4 regions of the Paenibacillus sp. FSL P4-0081 genome follow, and region 3 is predicted to be linked to each of the others. Evidence: riboswitches for the same ligand, from Rfam matches in the RefSeq annotation. Region 3 holds a riboswitch; each other region holds the start of a gene.
The links. Region 3 has a riboswitch for cyclic di-GMP ahead of P40081_RS39215 (PA14 domain-containing protein). Riboswitches for the same ligand answer to the same signal wherever they lie in the genome.

Region 1 (5,047 bases), 690 kb from region 3:
TTGGTTTTCACGAATCAGTCTCGTGGTCAGCTTGTGGAGGAAGTCATTTCGTTTATTGGCAATGCGTTCGTGAATACGAGCGATATGCTGCCTTGCTTTCTTCCAGTTGGAGCCGCCCGGAGTACGCCGAGCCATCCGCCGCTGCCAAAGCGCCAGCTTGTTCTCGTATTGACGGTAAAAGCGAGGATTGGCGATATGTTCCCCGTTTGAGCATACTGCATATTCTTTCAAGCCTAAGTCGATGCCAATAGGTGTATCCACTTGGGGCAGAGGGTTCTTTTGAACTTCGCAAACGAGCGAAACGAAAAATTTCCCGCTGGCGTTTTTACGAACGGTAGCGGACAATATCCGGCCTTCCAGCTTCCGGGAGTTTGCAAAACGTATCCAGCCGACTTTTGGGAGCTTCAAGCGACTGCCCTCCATGGCGATATTCCCGTTGGTGAATTTGGTCGTGTAACTTTGAATCGGATGCTTTCGGCTCTCGAAGCGTGGCGCTTGATTTTGCTTCTTGAAAAAACGATCAAAGCTATCCGCCACATGACGGGCAGCCGACTGCAAAGCGATGCTATCGACTTCTTTCAGCCAGTCGTATTGTGCTTTTAAACCGGGGAGTTGTGTTGCACAAGCGTGATAAGACAAGCCTTTTCCCGTTTCCGCATACCTTTGATTCCAAGCTTCCAAGAAGTAATTGAACACAAAACGGCAGCAGCCAAACATTCGACGAATGAGTTGCTTTTGCTCTGTATTGGGGTAGATCCGATATTTATAGGCTTGATGAACCAGGGGTTTCGAAGAAACCTCCTGCGCAGACACGAGCATGTGCAACACCTCCTTTTAGTGATCTCATTCATATTATAGCACATATGTTCGTCTTGAAATCGAAAACTGCTGATTCATCCCCACCCTATCGAGGGTGGAGTATTCTCAGCTTTTTTAGATAAATAATTTGAGCATAGTATAGCATGGTATCCGTCCAACTAAAAACACTGCCGTCAGTCTGCGCTGCCTGGTGTGTGTAAGTAGTGAGCTACGAATTGAATGCGCTCCCCGTATACAAAAAGACTGCTTCCCGGAGAATCTCTCCGGCAGCAGCCCTCATCCAAACACAGCGGCTTAATCATAATCATTTGCGCTTGTTCACTCTGGCAGTTCTTCTAAGAAGCAGGCCCAGACCGGCAAGAGCAACACCCGTAATATAGTACGGCGCAGGACTTGATTCACCCGTCTGCGGCAGGGTTTGCTCTGCAGTCACACTGCCCAGAGGAATCTCGTCATCGATAATGATTTCTTCAGGTGCCGGTCCTGCTACAGGTGAAGGTCCAGGTGCAGGAACCTCCACAACTGGCTGTAGCGCTGTTGTTGTCAGCACCGTCACAACCGGTGATGCTGCCGGCCCGAGAGGAACCGGGTCATCAATAATAGTCGTGTCAGTATCAGTCACAATAGTCCCAATCACTGTCGGAGCGGTTGATGTCGGAAATACGAAGCTTGGGACAAAGACGCTCGTGCTGGTTGCTGTCGGTGCTGTTGTCGGTACAGCGGTCGGCACTGTTGTCGGCGTTGCCGTTGGTGCCGCTGTCGGTGTTGCCGTTGGTGCCGCTGTCGGCGTTGCCGTTGGCGCTGTTGTTGGCGTTGCCGTTGGTGTCGGCGTTGGCGCTGTTGTCGGCGTTGCCGTTGGTGCCACTGTCGGTGTTGCCGTTGTCGGTGTTGCTGTTGGCGTCGCTGCCGGTGTTGCCGTTGGTGCCACTGTCGGTGTTGCCGTTGTCGGTGTTGCTGTTGGCGTCGCTGCCGGTGTTGCCGTTGGCGCTGTTGTCGGCGTTGCCGTCGGTGTCGGTGTTGCCGTTGGCGCTGTTGTCGGCGTTGCCGTCGGTGTCGGCGTTGCCGTTGGCGTCGGCGTCGCTGCTGGCGTTGCCGTTGGCGTCGGCGTTGCCGTTGGCGTTGGCGTCGCTGCCGGTGTTGCTGTTGGCGTTGGCGTCGCTGCTGGCGTTGCCGTTGGCGTCGGCGTCGCTGCTGGCGTTGCTGTTGGCGTCGGCGTCGCTGCTGGCGTTGCTGTTGGCGTCGGTGTCACTGCCGGCGTTGCTGTTGGCGTCGGAGGATCTTGCCCCTTATAAGGAATATGGTGCGATTCCCCCGATCCTGAGAGCGAAGCTCCGATCAGATTCCCGTTGATTTGACCATTATTAAATTGAATAGAGGCATATGGAGCCAGCACAGATCCCAGAACTCCGATACCTTCGATTTGAAGACTGGTCGCTTGACTGAAGTTATATAAAACTTTACTGTTCATAGCGTTATCCTTATTTCCGTTACCATTAATTCCAGTCCCCATATTCTTCATAGTTACTGTAGTACCGGAGATATTAACTATAGCTGTTGAGCCATCAGGAATCTTAATTCTCAACTCATTTGCACTAGACAGCTTGCTGCCGTCTACAGTAAATATGTTAACACCCGAATTTGTACCTTCCAAAAAGAAATTACCGGAGTTGGCAGTGGTAACCCCATTAACAGGCTGAGAAGCAAGCTGTTGAGATTTCTCTCGGAGCAAACTGAACTGGGCTGCAAAGTCCACAACATTTATTTGTTGTTGTAAGCTTCCTGTCCCCCCGCGCGGGCCGCCGCTGCCGCTATAACTCCCCCCGTAGACTACATCACCCACGGTTTCTCCCTGGGAATAATACAGATTACCACCGGCGATGAGAGAGTAGGCTTCCTTCGTTTCCTCACTAGTAAGACTATGTCCCACAGAATAATTAACATTTAAATTCACGTTTCCGCCGGCAGCTAATCTACCTTCAATATCACTATGTTTAACATCAACATCTCCCAAGATGAACACATTATACTTGGATGTATTGCCCGGCAAAGAGTTGCCCTCGGCTTTAACTGAGGTGCTCCCCAGTGAAATAATTCCGCCGCTTCCCACAATCAGAACTGCTATAAGTCCGAACACCGTAAGACGTTTGAATTTTTTTAATTGGAACATACAGCTCACCTCACAGTTAATATAGATATAGGCCACATTTATATAACAAAAAAAGACCGCCGGAAAGAGGATTGCTCTCTTTACGGCAGTCGGACGATCATTGCGCTCCATCGCGCTTTAGACTCCTGGACTTTGCGTCCCGTCCTTTCGAACGGTTTGCGTTTATACGTCAGTGGAAGATTAGGTTGTGAAATTATGTACTAAATCAAACTTTTATACTAATGTCTATGACATTCGTTACTTTGGAACTATTTTTAGTTTATCCGCTATCAGGGCTGATTGTCAATGAAATCCTTTGAAACATCTGGTAATAGATTATATCTGCTGATTCATTCCAAAGCACTGTTACAAAAGGTTTTTTTAAAGAATCTATAGCTTTTTCACCTAAATCCCGATCCTCTCATCGCCCTCGATGGCACCTACAAGAATATTTTGGAACCATGTATAAAGAACTAATTTAAATATTGCAAATTTTAATATAAACACGAGGGCCCATGATCGTAAAGACGCACCTCTTTCTCCTTAGCACATTTTCTTTTACGAGGAAACATAATAACAAATGTATATCCCACATAAAAAAGACTGCTTTCAGGAGAACGTCTTCTCCCAAAGCAGCCTTTTCCCGATTTAGCGGTGATATCGCCAGCCTTTCGGAAAGGATCTTACGGATTGCATTTATTTACGTTTATCTGTTCTGGATCTTCTGCCGAGGAATATTCCCAATCCTGCAAGGGCTAGACCGACTAAGTAATAAGGAGCCGGACTGGACTCACCAGTCTTCGGGAGCGCGGCATCCGCAGGTACATTGCCTAACGGAATCTCTTCATCAATGATTGTCACAATCGGCGTTGAACTTGGTGTTGCGCTTGGGCTTGGCGTTAGGGTTGGACTTGGTGTCACCACTAACGGCCGAGGTGTTGCTGTTGCCACAGGGCCCAAAGGCAGCGGATCATCAATGATCATGGTATCCGGATTTACAATATAGCCGATTATTGGAGTCGGCGTTGGCACTACATTAATAAAGACGGGCGGTGCAGACGATGGCACTGGTGCCGGTGGTAATGTCGGTGCTGGTGTTGTTGTTGGTGTTGGTGTTGGTGTTGGTGTTGGTGTTGGTGTTGGTGTTGGTGTTGGTGTTGGTGTTGGTGTTGGTGTTGGTGTTGGTGTTGGTGTTGGTGTTGGTGTTGGTGTTGGTGTTGGTGTTGCCGTTGGTGTTGGTGTTGGTGTCGGCTCTGGCGTTGGTGTTGGTGTCGGTGTTGGCTCTGCCGTTGGTGTTGGTGTCGGTGTTGGCTCTGCCGTTGGTGTCGGTGTCGGTGCTGGTGTTGGCGTTGGTGTTGGCTCTACTGTTGGTGTTGGTGTTGGCTCTGCCGTTGGTGTCGGTGTCGGTGCTGCCGTTGGCGTTGGTGTTGGCTCTGCCGTTGGCGTTGGTGTTGGTGCTGCCGTTGGTGTCGGTGTTGGATCTGCCGTTGGCGTCGGTGTCGGTGCTACTGTCGGTGTTGATGTTGGATCTGCTGTTGGTGTTGGTGTCGGTGCTGCCGTTGGCGTTGGTGTCGGCTCTACCGTTGGTGTTGGTACTGCTGTCGGTGTTGGTGTTGGATCTGCTGTTGGTGTTGGTGTCGGCTCTGGCGTTGGTGTCGGTGCTGCTGTTGGTGTCGGTGTTGGATCTGCCGTTGGCGTCGGTGTCGGTGCTACTGTTGGTGTTGGTGTCGGCTCTGGCGTTGGTGTCGGTGCTGCTGTTGGTGTCGGTGTTGGATCTGCCGTTGGCGTCGGTGTCGGTGCTACTGTTGGCGTTGGTGTTGGCTCTACCGTTGGTGTTGGTGCTACTGTTGGCGTCGGTGTCGGTGTTGCCGTTGGCGTTGGTGTTGGTGCTGCCGTTGGCGTTGGCGTTGGTGTTGGTGCCGCTGTTGGCGTTGGTGTCGGTGCAGCCGTTGGCGTTGGTGTCGGTGCAGCCGTTGGCGTTGGTGTCGGTGCTGCCGTTGGCGTTGGCGTTGGTGTTGGCGCTGCCGTTGGTGTTGGTGTCGGTGCTACCGTTGGCGTTGGCGTTGGTGCTACCGTTGGCGT
Region 2 (5,047 bases), 510 kb from region 3:
TTCGGCGGCTGGCTCCCTTGCGGGTTACCCCACCGACTTCGGGTGTTGTAAACTCTCGTGGTGTGACGGGCGGTGTGTACAAGACCCGGGAACGTATTCACCGCGGCATGCTGATCCGCGATTACTAGCAATTCCGACTTCATGCAGGCGAGTTGCAGCCTGCAATCCGAACTGAGACCGGCTTTGCTGGGATTGGCTCCACCTCGCGGTTTCGCTTCCCGTTGTACCGGCCATTGTAGTACGTGTGTAGCCCAGGTCATAAGGGGCATGATGATTTGACGTCATCCCCACCTTCCTCCGGTTTGTCACCGGCAGTCACTCTAGAGTGCCCAGCACTACCTGCTGGCAACTAAAGTCAAGGGTTGCGCTCGTTGCGGGACTTAACCCAACATCTCACGACACGAGCTGACGACAACCATGCACCACCTGTCTCCGATGCTCCGAAGAGGGGCACTATCTCTAATGCTTTCATCGGGATGTCAAGACCTGGTAAGGTTCTTCGCGTTGCTTCGAATTAAACCACATACTCCACTGCTTGTGCGGGTCCCCGTCAATTCCTTTGAGTTTCAGTCTTGCGACCGTACTCCCCAGGCGGAGTGCTTACTGTGTTAACTTCGGCACCAAGGGTATCGAAACCCCTAACACCTAGCACTCATCGTTTACGGCGTGGACTACCAGGGTATCTAATCCTGTTTGCTCCCCACGCTTTCGCGCCTCAGCGTCAGTTACAGCCCAGAAAGTCGCCTTCGCCACTGGTGTTCCTCCACATATCTACGCATTTCACCGCTACACGTGGAATTCCACTTTCCTCTTCTGTACTCAAGTCACCCAGTTTCCAGTGCGACCCCAGGTTGAGCCCAAGGTTTAAACACCAGACTTAAATGACCGCCTGCGCGCGCTTTACGCCCAATAATTCCGGACAACGCTTGCCCCCTACGTATTACCGCGGCTGCTGGCACGTAGTTAGCCGGGGCTTTCTTCTCAGGTACCGTCACTCCGGTAGCAGTTACTCTACCGGACGTTCTTCCCTGGCAACAGAGCTTTACGATCCGAAAACCTTCATCACTCACGCGGCATTGCTCCGTCAGGCTTTCGCCCATTGCGGAAGATTCCCTACTGCTGCCTCCCGTAGGAGTCTGGGCCGTGTCTCAGTCCCAGTGTGGCCGTTCACCCTCTCAGGTCGGCTACGCATCGTCGCCTTGGTGAGCCGTTACCCCACCAACTAGCTAATGCGCCGCAGGCCCATCCCCAAGTGGCAGATTACTCCGCCTTTCATTCTCTCTTCAGGAGAGGAAAGAAATTATCCGGTATTAGCTACCGTTTCCGGTAGTTATCCCAGTCTTGAGGGCAGGTTGCCTACGTGTTACTCACCCGTCCGCCGCTAAGCATGAATGGAAGCAAGCTTCCATTCAAACTCCGCTCGACTTGCATGTATTAGGCATGCCGCCAGCGTTCGTCCTGAGCCAGGATCAAACTCTCCAAATTGTATTTAGAAAGAGCGATTGCTCATTTTGAAACATCTGACGAGAATTTTCATTCTCTATTTTGGAAGTCACTTTCGTGATTTCCGATACTCACTCGTTGTTCAGTTTTCAAAGATCAAGCTCGTTGTCAGCGCCGACTACCGCGTCACCAGCAACTCTTATAATATATCACGTTCATTCGAGTAATGCAAGCTTTATTTTGAAATCACTTATTTAAGCCATTTCTTATTAAGTTTGCCGCTCCAACAACGCTTATTTATAATACCCTATCTCTCTACCAAAAAGCAACCTTTTCCAAAATAAAAATAACCCGCTTAATTACTAAGCGGGTTATCCTCAATGAAACTATGAATGCATCTGTGCTCTTAGTAGAACTTAGCTGCAGTATATTTACTTGCTACTTTAACCAGATCTGCTGTTTTGCTGTTCTTGGCAAGTCCAGCATCAACTGTAGTATCAATAGTTACCCATTTGCCATTAAGGAACACTTCATTCCAAGCGTGGTAAGAAGTCACATAACTTGTGTTACCCATAACCAGTTTGGTAGGAATGCCTTCACTGCGAAGCATAGTAGCGAACAAGGAAGCGTAATCGTAGCAGATCCCCTTCTTGGTAGCCAAGGTGCTGTCGTTGTTAGGGATGTAATCTGTAGTAACACTGGAAGCCAGGGAATAATCATATTTCACATTGGCTACGATATAATTATAGATAGCCTTCACTTTGTCTTCATCTGATGTCAAACCTTGTGTAAGCTGTGTTGCTTTCAGAACTGCTTTATCGGAAGAACTCCATTTAACATTCTGTACGGAGCTCAGATATACGGCGTTGGCGTTGCTCAGGCTAAGATCTACCGTCTCGGAAGAGATTACTTTGTATTTGTTGCCGTTAGTGTTCTCAAGTACGGAAACCTTGTATGAACCGTTACCTTGTTGAAGCGGGAATGTTTCAGTTGGTTTGGAAGTGTATAAGTTGTAGGTGTAGCTGTTATTATCTTTGGTGATCATCAGCTTAATCTTCTTATCCTTAGGAACATTATAAGAAACTCCGATAACACCCTGATCAAGTTGACCTATGTTCAACCAGCTTGCATCTGCATTAGCAGCTTGAGCTGTACCTGTCTGCACCGACGTAACCACTACGAATAGTGTAACCAACATTAAATAGAACTTCTTCATTGGATAAAACCCCTTTCGGTAGCTGGCTGCCATCCTTACGGGAAGGCCCTTTAGCTTTGCGTCCCTACCTTTCGATAGGTTTGCCGTTATCGTATAAGCTTTATCTGTCCTTGCTTCTACCATAAAATGCTAGATTCACAATAAGAACAAACAAAAAAGCCTCTTCATTCGGTAGCTGGCTGCCATCCTTACGGGAAGGCCCTCTAGCTTTGCGTCCCTACCTTTCGATAGGTTTGCCGTTTATCGTGTATTAGCTTTGTATAGTTATATCTTACCATATCTATTTCTATTATCAAGACCTAAATCACTAGATTTCCGCGAAAACAAATAAAAATTTTAAGTATTTTAAGTTTTTCCGTCATTATTCTACAAACATCACGATAACTTTGCGTGAATGATAAGTCTATGCGTTGGATTCACCAGCGGATCACAAGTAATGAGTGTTAGAATCTTGTCATCCTTATTCCCTTTCAATACGGATACATCGGTTGGTTCCACAATAGTCACATCATAAACTACATAATTGTATGCCTGCTTGCCGGTTGTAACGGAAATAGTGTCCCCGACTCCAACTTCATTCAATCTGTTGAATAGCCTTCCCGTAGTTCTTGATCTATGCGCTGCAATTGCAGCATTCCCAGCAGAGCCAAGCGGAGCCGTCTCCTTCATATGCGCAGCAGCATGCTTCATATTCGCCTTGGTGGCGCCTTCCAGGACAGGCAGCTTCAGATCTATTTTGTCGATTTCGATGATTGCCATCACCTTGCCTCCGACTTCAATCTCAGGCGCAGCAGAGGGTTCTGGCTCTTCCGCAGCCGACTCATCCGCCAGCAGCTGGGTTACTTCCGCGTAAGGCTTACTTAGATCAGCACTGGCCGGAGCTGACGCAGACGGAACGATTTCACTGTAGGCCTGTTCAGCCTCTTCCAGCAGCTTTTGCTGCTGACGGTCATTGTACCATTCGCTTCCTTTGGGATAGAGCATAATAAGCACCCCGGCAAGTATAATCAAATAGGATAATTTCCGCATGACAATCGCCTCCGTAATATAGAATAGATGTTACCCTTCCGGAATAATTAAGAAGCAATGCTTCTTAATTATCAGAATACCCATTTCCGGCTTCCGAAGAAATTAATGATCACCGTAACAAATGTGACCAGCACTTTGGCGACCAGCACTTGAATACCGAGAGAATCGGTCAATATATGAATCAGCAGCACCGATATACCCAGCACCAACAGATTCAGCACGATAAACCTGATCAGCTGCATCCGGTCGAAGCCCTCTTTATTGCCTCTGTCCCGATCACGGAAGGTTACCTTTTTGTTCCAGAAGAAGCTGTTGGCCGTACCGGCGCTGTAGGAAATAATCTGCGCAGGGGTGTTGATCATCCCAAGGGAATGCAGCAGTGTGAATACAGCAAAATCAATCAGTGTATTCAGCAGGCCTACCGCATTGAATTTCAGGAACTGGATGAACCCCGCACTCCATTTCTTATCTGGCATAATCGCTTTCCTTCCGCGTGTCTTCTATTTCCGCATCCGGATAGCCTTTGGTCTCACGTACAATATAGAGCGGTCTGTCCTTCGACTCATCATAGATCCGTCCGATATACTCACCAATTACCCCCAGCAGCATCAGCACAATCCCGTTGAAGAGCAGGTTCACGCCGACTATAGATGCCCATCCGGGTACGGTCCAGGAGGTAAAGATTTTTTGGAACAATACCAGGAACAGATAGATGAAGCTGGAAAAGGACAGAAAGAATCCGATATAGGATGCGATTTTGAGCGGTTTGTGGGAAAAGGAGGTGATGCCGTCGAGCGCAAACCGGATCATTTTCTTGAGCGGATATTTCGTTTCCCCGGCAAAGCGCTCCTCCCGCACATATTCTACCATGGTCTGCCGGAAGCCTACCCAGCTTACCAGACCCCGGACATACCGGTTCTTCTCCTTCAGACCGCGCAGCACATCACAGACTTTACGGTCGATCAGCCGGAAGTCCCCGGTATCGGTAGGGATTTCAACACTGGTCATACTGCTGAGCAGGCGGTAAAAGATCTTAGCGGTGACTTTCTTGAAGAAAGTCTCCCCGTGACGCTTCAACCGCTTGGCATACACGACTTCGTAGCCCTCTTTCCACTTGGCAATCATCTGCAGAATAACCTCAGGAGGATCCTGGAGATCTGCGTCAATCACCACGACTGCCTGGCCTTCGGCATAATCCATACCAGCCGTAATCGCCACCTGGTGGCCGAAATTACGGGAGAAGTCGATCAGCTTGACATGCTCATCCCGGCTGCTGATCTCGCGCATGATCTCCGCCGTGCGGTCCCGGCTGCCGTCATTGACGAAAACCAGTTCATAGGAATCACCGCAACCATCCAT
Region 3 (5,047 bases):
AGTTCACCCAAGTACCCGGCTACCTCATCCAGCTCGGCGATTAGAGCTTTGTACTGCGGGGTTCCCGGAGTAACATAGGCGTCAAATTTATCCTGGCTCAGATTCATTTTCACATTAGCCCATTCGGGAGAGGTTCCCGGCAGATTCTGATGGAAGGTCATCGCCACAATGCCTCCGCCTTTGTGCCACTTAATGGCACTGTCTACGACAGCCTGACGCTGCCTGGCAATGGTCTCCTTGGACTGGTTGTTAATAGCTCCCAGCTCGTAGCCGTGCAGAACGGCATACTGTCCGCTTGCATTTTTAAGCTTATTATTGAATTCATCGGGGCTCTCCAGGTAATCATGCTGGCCGGAGATCATGCCCTTGCCGCTGAGATCGGCAAGATAGCTTAACAGTGCGGTGGCTTCCTTGGAAGCGGAGGGATTAACGGGTTGGATGGAAGCGGCAGGAGTGTTTACGGGGCGTGCTACGGGAAGACTGCGCGCCTCCCCCCATGGCAGAAGTGAAAGGATAAGGATAATTGGAATAATTGTTGTATATAGCCTGTACTTACGGTAAGTGTTCAATATAATCTCCTTTCCCCGGGTTTCACTGCCGCCTTAGGCGTGCAGGTATGCAGTTCTCTGTTAAGAGGCTGCAATGAATTAACCGGATGGTCTATAGCTTAGTAGCCCTGCTAATAGCAGGGCCATTAAGATTGGACTTTATAGGATTTAGAATTGTAACGTCTTAACCAGTATCAGCGCCAATAATGAATACAGCTGCGGGGGTATGAACTTAGGAAGCGGAAGGGAGAAACAGTGCGCTCGCGGGAACCGTTGCCTTAACTTGGCTCGAACTCTCCCACATCAGGCGTGCTCTGGCATCTCCTTGATTCTCATAGTACTCCACTTGAATATCATATAGCTGACCGGCTGTCAGGCTTATGCTTCCTGTGCGTTCGGTCCCGCTCTGCTTCATCCAGCTGTCGATCACAAGCTCACCATTGATCCGTACGCGGATGCCGTCATCTGAAGTGGTATAAATCTGATAAGTCTCAGTGTATAGCGGCTTGAGCTTACCGCTCCAGCGTACAGAGAAGAAATCTATGCCGATTGCGGCATCCGGCGTGCCTTGACGCCAGTTGAAGTCAAGCACTGCATCGGTACGTACCACTGCCGGAGCACCAGACAACGTCATATTATTGAAATATTCCGCAACCAGCCCATTCGCCGCAGGAGCCTCGGCCGTAAGATTCTCCGGTAATGGAGCTTCTGCCGGCGTTGGTGCCGCTGTTGGCGTTGGTGCCGCTGTTGGCGTTGGTGCCGCTGTCGGCGTTGGTGCCGCTGTTGGCGTTGGTGCCGCTGTCGGCGTTGGTGCCACTGTCGGCGTTGCTGTTGGCACCGGTGTTGGTGTTGATACTGGTAACGGCGTTGCTGTTGGTACTGGTGTTGCAGTCACAGCCGGAGCATCCAAAGCTGCTTTGCTGGCTGAAGAAGCAGCCGTGTTCACAAATAACGCGCTTGTAGGGACAGTTGCCTTCGCCTGGCTTGGACTCTGCCACATCAGGCGGATATTGGCATCGCCGGCATTCTCGTAATACTCCACTTTGATATCATACAGCCGGCCTGCCTGCAGGTTTATGCTTCCTGTACGCTCGGTACCGCTCTGTTTGGTCCAGCTGTCGATTACAGCTGTGCCGTCAATATAGACGCGGATACCATCATCGGATGTAGTGATAATCTGATAGGTTTCACTGAAAGAAGGTTTGATCTGACCCGTCCAGCGTATGGAGAAGCTATCCACTCCAAGCTTGGCATCCGGCGCTGCCTGGCGCCAGTTAAAGTTCAGCAGCGCATCATTCCGGACCAGAACCGGAGTGCCCGAAAGCGTCATGTTCTTGTAGTATTCTCCCTGAAGACCATTCTGAACGACGGGGGCCGTCACAGAATCATTGGAAGCAGGGGGCGGCGTCAGTATCGGTATTGGCATTGCAGTCGGTACCGGCGCTGGTGTTGCTGTTGGAACTGGCGTTGGCGTTGCTGTCGGTACCGGCGTTGGTGTTGCTGTTGGTACCGGCGTTGGTGTTGCTGTTGGTACTGGCGTTGGTGTTGCTGTTGGTACCGGCGTTGGTGTTGCTGTTGGTACTGGCGTTGCTGTCGGTTCCGGCGTTGGCGTTGCTGTTGGTTTCGGCGTCGCCGTAGCAAATGTGCCTGCTTTATAATCGTCCCGGGTCACAGTATAGCTGTCGCTCATGAAACCTTTGATGGTAGCAACTGTGTTGGTTTCATACAGCATTTTTCCCCAGCTCATCATATATACCCAATTTTTCTGTGAGAGTTGCAGCTTTGCTGTGCTTGGCATTTGTCCATTCTCGCCAATGGCAATCGGTTTGCCATTCGCAAGTGCGAGCAGGCTGTCATGATATTTATTCATATAATCGTTCTCATATATATCTGCCGCGAGTACATCCACCTTGTCAGCCCCCGGGTAGGTCAGCGCATAAGGATCAGACCAGGCATTGGGTGCATTGGGGTTCCATACCCACAGCAGGTTGTTTAATTTATGAACGTTTACGAAACGGTCATACATAATATTCCAAAGCGCAGCAAAGTTATTTTTCTTCCCCCACCAGAACCAGTCACCGTTCATTTCGTGGTAAGGTCTCCAGAGTACGGGAACACCAGCATCCCGCAGGCTTTTAAGTGAAACTGCCACTTTGTCCAGATCTGCAATCAATGCAGTGTACTGTGTTGTACCCGGAGTAATATATTTATTGAATTCCGCCTGGCTCAGCGGTTTCTGAACATTGGACCAGAGGTATGCGGTACCGGGCAGATTCTCATGAAAAGTCATGGCTACAATGCCGCCGCCCTTATACCAGTTGATCGCGCTGTTCACAACATTTCTGCGTTGCGCCGCTGCTGTACTTTCCGATTGCCCGCTGATTACGCCCAGTTCATAGCCGTGAAGAGCAGCATATTGTCCGCTGGTTCCTTTCAGCTTGTTGCTGAATTCGTCCGGACTTTCCAGATAGTCATGTTGGCCGGTAATAATGCCTTTTCCAGTGATAGAATACAGATCATCCAGCAATCTGACTGCTTCGGTTGAAGCCTCCGGATTAACGGGCGCTTTGGAACTAGACGCAGCTTCTGCAGATGAAGGCATTCCGCCGAGTCCCAGAGGTACTGCAGTCAATAAAAGGGCCAGAGACAGCACAGTGCACAGCAAACGAGACTTACGGTAAGTTATCAAAATCCATCTTCCTTTCGGTAGCCAGGCTGCCACTCTTGCGAAGGCCCTATAGCTTTGCGTCCCTATCTTTCGATTAGGTTTGCCTTTGTCGTATTGGAAGGATTAATCCCTCTTACCGTAAGTATCGTCCCTATTTAGTTTTAATTTAGAGCAAAAATGAAATTTTCTTAATAAATGGTTCTTAATACCTGTTTTGGATTTGTAACAATTGGTTATATAGATAGATTAGACCTATGAAATGAATTGCTGCAAGGCGATATCTTCCCAATCCAAGGTGATTCGGATGTTATCTTCCTCCACCAGCTCAGAGCCGGTCTGCACTTCGATAAATTCCATATCTGTCAATGCCAGGATCGCATGCTTGGTGCCTTCCGGAATCCGTACGACATCCCCCGCCTTCACATTATGCATTTTCTCATTGAGCACAATGCTGGCTTCACCGCTGACAATGGTCCAGATTTCACTGCGTTTGTGATGCAGCTGATAGCTGATATTTTTACCTTCAGAGATAAAGATTCGCTTCGTCAGCACCTCATTGCCTTCCGCATATTTCACATAATCAATTACCTTGTAGTGGCCCCAGCGGCGTTCTTCGTACATCGGTCTTTGTTCAAAAGATTTCAGCACTTCTTTAATGCGCGGGCTCTCCGCCTTGTGCGTAACCAGAATTCCGTCCGGGCTGGCGGCGATAATCAGATCCTTCGCTCCGATCACGGTGATCGGAATGTCCAGCTCGTTGATCAGGCAGGTGCCTTCGGAATCTGCAGTGACGAAGCCTTTGCCGACATGATTGCTGGTCATTTCTTCAGTCAGCGTGTTCCAAGTGCCCAGATCCTTCCAGAATCCGGCGTAAGGCTGAACCACGATATTCTCTTCTTTTTCCACCACTTCGTAATCAAAACTGATGGAAGCCAGCAGTTTATACTGCTTCTGCAGTTCCTCATAGTTCAGCGGCAGTCCTTTGCGCTGCAGAATATCCAGCAGATAACCTAGACGGAAAGCAAACACGCCGCAGTTCCAGAGCGCGTTCCGGCTGATCAGCTCCTCAGCCTGCTTGCGGTCCGGCTTCTCCTGGAAGTGGCTCACCTGCAGATACCCGCTCGCCCCCGCTTCGGCGCTGGTAGGAATGATATAGCCGTATTTCTCGGAGGCATGCTCCGGAACTACGCCCATCAGCGCCAGATTGGCGCCGCTCTCCAGCATCGTGCTCTCCAGCTGCAGAACGGTTTCGAAGAAGGACGACTCCACATAAGGATCGACGGGCAGGATGGCTACCGTCTCGCTTGGTGAAACGCCGGCGACCGAATACAGATAAGCTGCTGTCAGTGCGATGGCAGGGAAGGTATCGCGCCGCTCCGGCTCAACGATAATCGGCACCCCGCTGCCCAGCTGGCTCTGAATCATCTCTACCTGGCTGCGGCCGGTAGCCAGGTAGGACGATTCCGCCATCCCTGTCTCCTGCAGCTGTCTCCATACCCGCTGTACCATGGATTCCGGTTCACCTGCCGGGCTTTCCAGTACTTTCAGAAATTGCTTCGAACGTGAATCATTGGACAAAGGCCAGAGCCGTTTACCAGAACCGCCTGATAGAAGTACTAGTTTCATAAGTGAACCCTCCTAAGTTTATATGATGTCGCGAAAATATCGGATTGTTATTGGGAGCTGGCTGCGTTTGCTTAAGCCTAAAAGCGGCTGTTATGAGGGTCACTGCAAGGAATGTTTGGACTTTCGGCCGCTGTTGTCTCCGGATTTCCTGATTTAAACCGCTTATCGCGGTAGAAATCCGGAGACAAAGGCGGACGCTAACGCT
Region 4 (5,047 bases), 1.6 Mb from region 3:
GTCAATAAGGGGCTGAGATCATATTTGATCGGCATCTCTTCGATTTGCGAGGTTTCGATGCCCGCGCTTTTCTCCATAGCACGGAAGGTCAGCTCTTCATTGCCGCCGAGCTTGATGCCCACCTTTTGGCCGACAAGATCTTCCATTGTGGTGATACCGGATTCTTTAAGCGTGAACATTACGAACGGGGTTTTGCGGTATATCGCAGATAACGCCTTAACCGGTACGCCTTTTTCTCTGGCAATAATGATCTGGTCAGCACCGGTTACCCCGAACTCCTCACTGCCCGAAGCGACCATCTGTACCGCCGGAAAATCCGAGCCTCCCGGCCGAATCTCCACATCCAGCCCCGCTTCCTTATAGAAGCCCTTTTCAACTGCGGTATAGAACCCGGCAAACTGCGCCTGATGAATCCACTTCAACCTCAGAACAACCTTCTTAAGCTCACCGGAGCCTTCCGCCCCCTGTCCCTCAGCCTTGCCGGTATCCGAATTGTTGCCGCAGGCTGTAATGAGCAGCATTAGTGAAGTGAGCAGGATAAGCGCTTTGGTTCTGGACTTGTTCCACATGGTGATTCCCCCGTTATGATGTTATTTGGAATACTGGTCATTCGTAATTCGTATTTAGAATTGCTCCAGCGCCTTCAGCACCGCTTGCGAATCACTCACACTGCCGAAGACACCGCCCTGCATTTTGACCATATTGAGCGCTGCCAGGTGATTGGCATAATCCGTAGCACCCGTGCAATCCTCCAGGATCAGACATTCATAACCGCGGTCATTGGCTTCGCGCATCGTCGTGTGTACACAGACATCCGTCGTGATTCCGGTCAGAATCAGATGGGTAATCCCTTTATTCTTCAATATTAAATCCAGGTCCGTAGCATAAAAGCTGCCTTTACCCGGCTTGTCAATAATGTGCTCTCCCGGTATAGGTGCCAGTTCATCAATGATCTGCCAGCCGCGCTCGCCCCGTACGAGAATCCGTCCCGCCGGTCCTTCCGAGCCGATCTCAGCACCGGTCTGTCTGCTCCGCCACCGTTTATTCGCCGGCAGATCGGACAGATCCGGCTTATGGCCTTCCCGGGTATGGATAACGGTGAATCCGTTAATTTCCCGGATGCGTGCCAGCAGCCGCCCAATCGGCTGAATCGCTCTGGATGTTAATGAGAGGTCGTAGCCCATTCGCTCCACGTAACCGCCTTTGCCGCAAAAATCCGTCTGCATATCGATAATCATCAGTGCCGTCTTCGCCGGATCAAGGACGCCGTCATAGGGCCAGGTGTAAGGTGCTGCTGTAATCTGCATGGTTCATGCTCCCCTTCCAGAATTCAATGCATGTATTTAATGTTATGTTTATTAACATTAATTTTATATTTCCTGCTGTTTGTTAGATTATATTACAACAAATTTGCAATGTCTTCGTTTTTATTACGAAATAATGCGCTAATTGTTTGTGTTATTCTACATATATAACATAAACATTACATATAAACCCCGGATTAACCCTATTCATATATTAAAAAAAGCCGCCCAACGCAGGCAGCCTCAGCAGCAGTCCGTTCTCCAGCTCAAAGATCCGGCTGTTCTTGCAGAGCAGACTCCTCCCATAAGCTGTAAGCGCTGGGAAACCAGTTTTTCAAGCAATATAGAGCTGCACATTTCAAGATTATTAATAAATTGGCAGAATACAGTTGAAAAATAGCTCCTTAAGTACTAGAATTAAGCTTGTTTGCAGAAGTTCCTGCAGCGCAGGAACCAGTTATGACCTTTTTTGTCGATTACAGTCGATTGAAATCGCCTCATGCTGAGTGTATATCATTGATCTATTTCTAAAGGCAAACTTCCTGAAAGGGTAGGACGCAAAGCAATGGGCCTAAGAATGCTGAGAATCCGCGTTTATGGTCGCCAGGCTGCCAATAGAGACCACGTAAGCCATCAGTCACCGGGAGATCCCCCAGGCTTTATGATGCTCTTTTCTGTACGAATGCCATTGATTATACGAAAAAGCGAGGTTAAGATAATGCCGCAGCAATTCATCGAACCAACCCGATATGATTTCGTGGAATCCTTGATGCTTGAACGGACCGGATTCCTGGATTCTTTCTCTGTGGAGGGCCGGACTTCCGGCGGGATGAATGGAGATAAGGATGGAATTATCCTTGTGCAGAATAATCAGATCTTCATTACTCCCCCGCTCTCTGGCGGCAAGCCCGCCCGGATCTCCGCTGTTCATCCTGTAGTGCTGAAGATCAACTGGAAGACCGTTACAGAGCCTACTGAGGTAACCTCAGCGGATCATATTACCTGGGAAATTTGCGAGAAGCCACAGTATCAGATTACGGTTTCACCTGACAAGCTCAAAGTGCATTTCACCTTGTACCGTGCAGAGAAGTACGCCTGGAATCTGGTCAATTGCCCGGCTTCCTTCGAAGCCGCAGTCCGGGCTGAGCCTAACCGGGCGATGCTGCTGTCCACGCTCACCATAGAACAGATTCTTTCTTCGCTGGATAACCGCTCCATTCTGCGGAATCTGAATATCCCGGCCCTATACGCCGAACTGAACAACCCTACATATCTCCCTGTCTGTATCGCAGAAGGGAGAGCCCCGCTGCCCGGCAAGAAATCAAGGCTGCAGCTATCCCTCCCGGAGCATACGCTCACAGGCAATGGAATGCTCCGGGAGGGACGAACTGCGGAAGCTGCAGATTCCTTAGATTATCTGCGGTTTCCGGGAGCCCCCTTCGCCAGAGAGGGAGAGGTATTCGCCCGCAAGCTGCCGCCCGAAGAGGGAATTCCCGGATTCGACGTAGAAGGAGGCATCTTGCCTCCACCTCCACCGCAGGATATTTATTTCGCAGCCGGAGACAATGCACGGCTGCTTCCAAACGGGGAGATCGCGGCTCTGCGTACGGGCAGACCCCGCATCTGCGGAGACTCCGGCAGCGTCACAACCTGCGATTTCCCGGACCTATGCCTCATCACCAAGGAAATGGCGGCAACAGCCCGTGAGATTATGTTTGCAGGTGACATCGTCGTACCCTCAGATATTGAAGGCCCTATGTGTATTGAGGCGTTAGGGAATGTGTATATCTACGGCAACGTCTGCCAATCTACAATTACGGCTACAGGCAGTATCTATATAAGCGGTCAAGTAACCGGCTGCAGCCTGCACACCGGACTTGCCGGGGTACACCAGCACCGCCTGCACCGCTTCTCCAGTCTTCTGCTGACTGAAGTTGGCGGACTGCGGGAAGCCGCCCGGCTGCTGGCCAAGAATGTAGAATCCCGCCAGCAATCCGTGAAATACGGTCTGGTGGTTATGCTGCTGCTGGAGGATAAGTACAGCCATATAGAGTGCCTGATTAGCGATCTTAAATCCGCACTGCTGTGCATGGAAGGGGCCCCCCAGCCCGGTACGGATCAGCTCAAGCAGATGCTGGAGGTTTTTACCCATCCGGGGCAGTTCACCGAGTTTATCACTGACAGTGTTCTGAACAGCTTCTCCCGGCTGCTGCGTAATCTGTGTGAAGACATTGAACTGCTCCAGGAGGAGCATGTCTTCATTAATATCGCCCGTTCCCATAACAGTATCCTGGAGTCCGGCGGAGAACTGATCCTGCGGGACGCGGACGCAGAAACGGTCTAAGCCTGCTGTAATGTAACCCCTGACAAACATAAACGGCTGCCCCTCTTCTGAGGGAGCAGCCGTTTGTTTATTCCTTACCCAGACCGGGTACCGGGGTCTGCAGGACACTCCCGGCATTCCGGCCCAGCCTGACATTCACCAGAATAATGCTGCTCACAATCAGCAGCATACCGATGACCAGATTCAACGTAATCTGTTCATGCAATAAGACTACACTGGAGCCGATGGAAATCAGCGGAATCAGAAAGGTGAACGAGCCTACCTTGCCGGCCTCTCCTTCATTGATCAGCTTGAAGTATACCAACCAGCCCAGCGCAATCACGAAGACCGCGATGAACAATGTATTTATTATAAAAGTACTACTCCAGCTAATATCCGCCCAGCTCTCCGAAGCTGAGCCTGCCGCCAGCAGGATTACCCCGCCGATCATGATCTGCATCGCGGTCATCCACAGCATATCTACTCTGGCTGCATTGCGTTTGGTATAGACCGTAGCCAGCGCCCAGCTGAGTGCACTGGCCAAGGCCAGCAGTACGCCTATAGGCGAGATACTTCCGGTTAATCCCCCAAGGCTTAACGAGGCTACCCCGAGGAAGCCGATTACGAGGCCGGCGATCTTAAGCCCGTACATCCGCTCGCCCAGCCAGATCCAGGCAAAGATTCCGAGCAGCACCGGCTGCAGGAATACAATGGCCGAGAATAATCCGGACGGCACATACTGCAGGCCAATCGTCTGGAAGCCATAGTAGAAGACGATACTGAGGAATGCTGACACCAGATAGACGGGCCAGAGCTGGCGCAAATGCAGCTGCTTCCGCTTCGGCAGCGCCGCGATGATTAGTATAATACCGGCAATGACCGTTCGGATTCCGGCGAACAGCAAGGGCGGGGCATACGTTAAGGCAATTTTGGAGAGCGGCCAGTTGATGCCCCAGACAATAACCAGGAACACTAATAAGCCAATGGTTTGCTTCCGCTTCTGCATGAGTTCACCTCTTGTTCTGATTTCTTCCCAAATGATACAATAGATTCAGTCATAATTGAAATGAATTATAATCATGAGGGGCATACCAGATTAGATATGAATAACACTCAAATTCGCCTATTTGTCTTAATCGCTGAGAGCCGCAGCTTCACCAAGGCAGGTCTTGAGCTGAATATGACCCAGCCCGCAGTCAGCCGCGCCATCTCCGCACTCGAAGCCGAGCTGGACGTGAAGCTGCTGCTGCGCGACCGGCGCAGCGGATTGATGCTGACGGATATCGGCAAGCGGATTCTGGTTATCTGCCGCGGAATCCTCAGCGGCCTCGATAAGATAGATCAGGAGCTTGCCGCCGAGAAAGGCCTGGAGAAGGGCCTCATCCGCATCGGCGCCTTTCCGGTTGCCGCTGCCTATTTT

Region 1: it holds a riboswitch for cyclic di-GMP, as region 3 does, so the genes downstream of both, P40081_RS37205 (choice-of-anchor A family protein) here and P40081_RS39215 (PA14 domain-containing protein) in region 3, are expected to answer to the same signal.
Region 2: it holds a riboswitch for cyclic di-GMP, as region 3 does, so the genes downstream of both, P40081_RS03560 (transglutaminase-like domain-containing protein) here and P40081_RS39215 (PA14 domain-containing protein) in region 3, are expected to answer to the same signal.
Region 4: it holds a riboswitch for cyclic di-GMP, as region 3 does, so the genes downstream of both, P40081_RS34465 (flagellar assembly protein A) here and P40081_RS39215 (PA14 domain-containing protein) in region 3, are expected to answer to the same signal.

Annotation. Positions count from the first base shown of each region.
Region 1 is NZ_CP009280.1:617,543-622,589, reverse strand. Features, by position in the region: gene tnpB (IS200/IS605 family element RNA-guided endonuclease TnpB) at 1-819, opposite strand, end outside; gene P40081_RS37205 (choice-of-anchor A family protein) at 1,124-2,986, opposite strand; cyclic di-GMP riboswitch class I at 3,068-3,157, opposite strand; gene P40081_RS38910 (choice-of-anchor A family protein) at 3,662-5,047, opposite strand, start outside.
Region 2 is NZ_CP009280.1:797,327-802,373, reverse strand. Features, by position in the region: rRNA gene P40081_RS03565 (16S ribosomal RNA) at 1-1,485, opposite strand, end outside; gene P40081_RS03560 (transglutaminase-like domain-containing protein) at 1,850-2,641, opposite strand; cyclic di-GMP riboswitch class I at 2,674-2,754, opposite strand; cyclic di-GMP riboswitch class I at 2,827-2,907, opposite strand; gene P40081_RS03555 (class D sortase) at 3,035-3,688, opposite strand; gene P40081_RS03550 (GtrA family protein) at 3,760-4,164, opposite strand; gene P40081_RS03545 (glycosyltransferase family 2 protein) at 4,154-5,047, opposite strand, start outside.
Region 3 is NZ_CP009280.1:1,308,359-1,313,405, reverse strand. Features, by position in the region: gene P40081_RS05630 (glycosyl hydrolase) at 1-569, opposite strand, end outside; gene P40081_RS39215 (PA14 domain-containing protein) at 781-3,237, opposite strand; cyclic di-GMP riboswitch class I at 3,251-3,331, opposite strand; gene P40081_RS05620 (sugar phosphate nucleotidyltransferase) at 3,469-4,842, opposite strand.
Region 4 is NZ_CP009280.1:8,084,301-8,089,347, forward strand. Features, by position in the region: gene P40081_RS34455 (ABC transporter substrate-binding protein) at 1-569, opposite strand, end outside; gene biuH (biuret amidohydrolase) at 624-1,307, opposite strand; cyclic di-GMP riboswitch class I at 1,827-1,920, shown strand; gene P40081_RS34465 (flagellar assembly protein A) at 2,023-3,648, shown strand; gene P40081_RS34470 (DMT family transporter) at 3,716-4,633, opposite strand; gene P40081_RS34475 (LysR family transcriptional regulator) at 4,730-5,047, shown strand, end outside.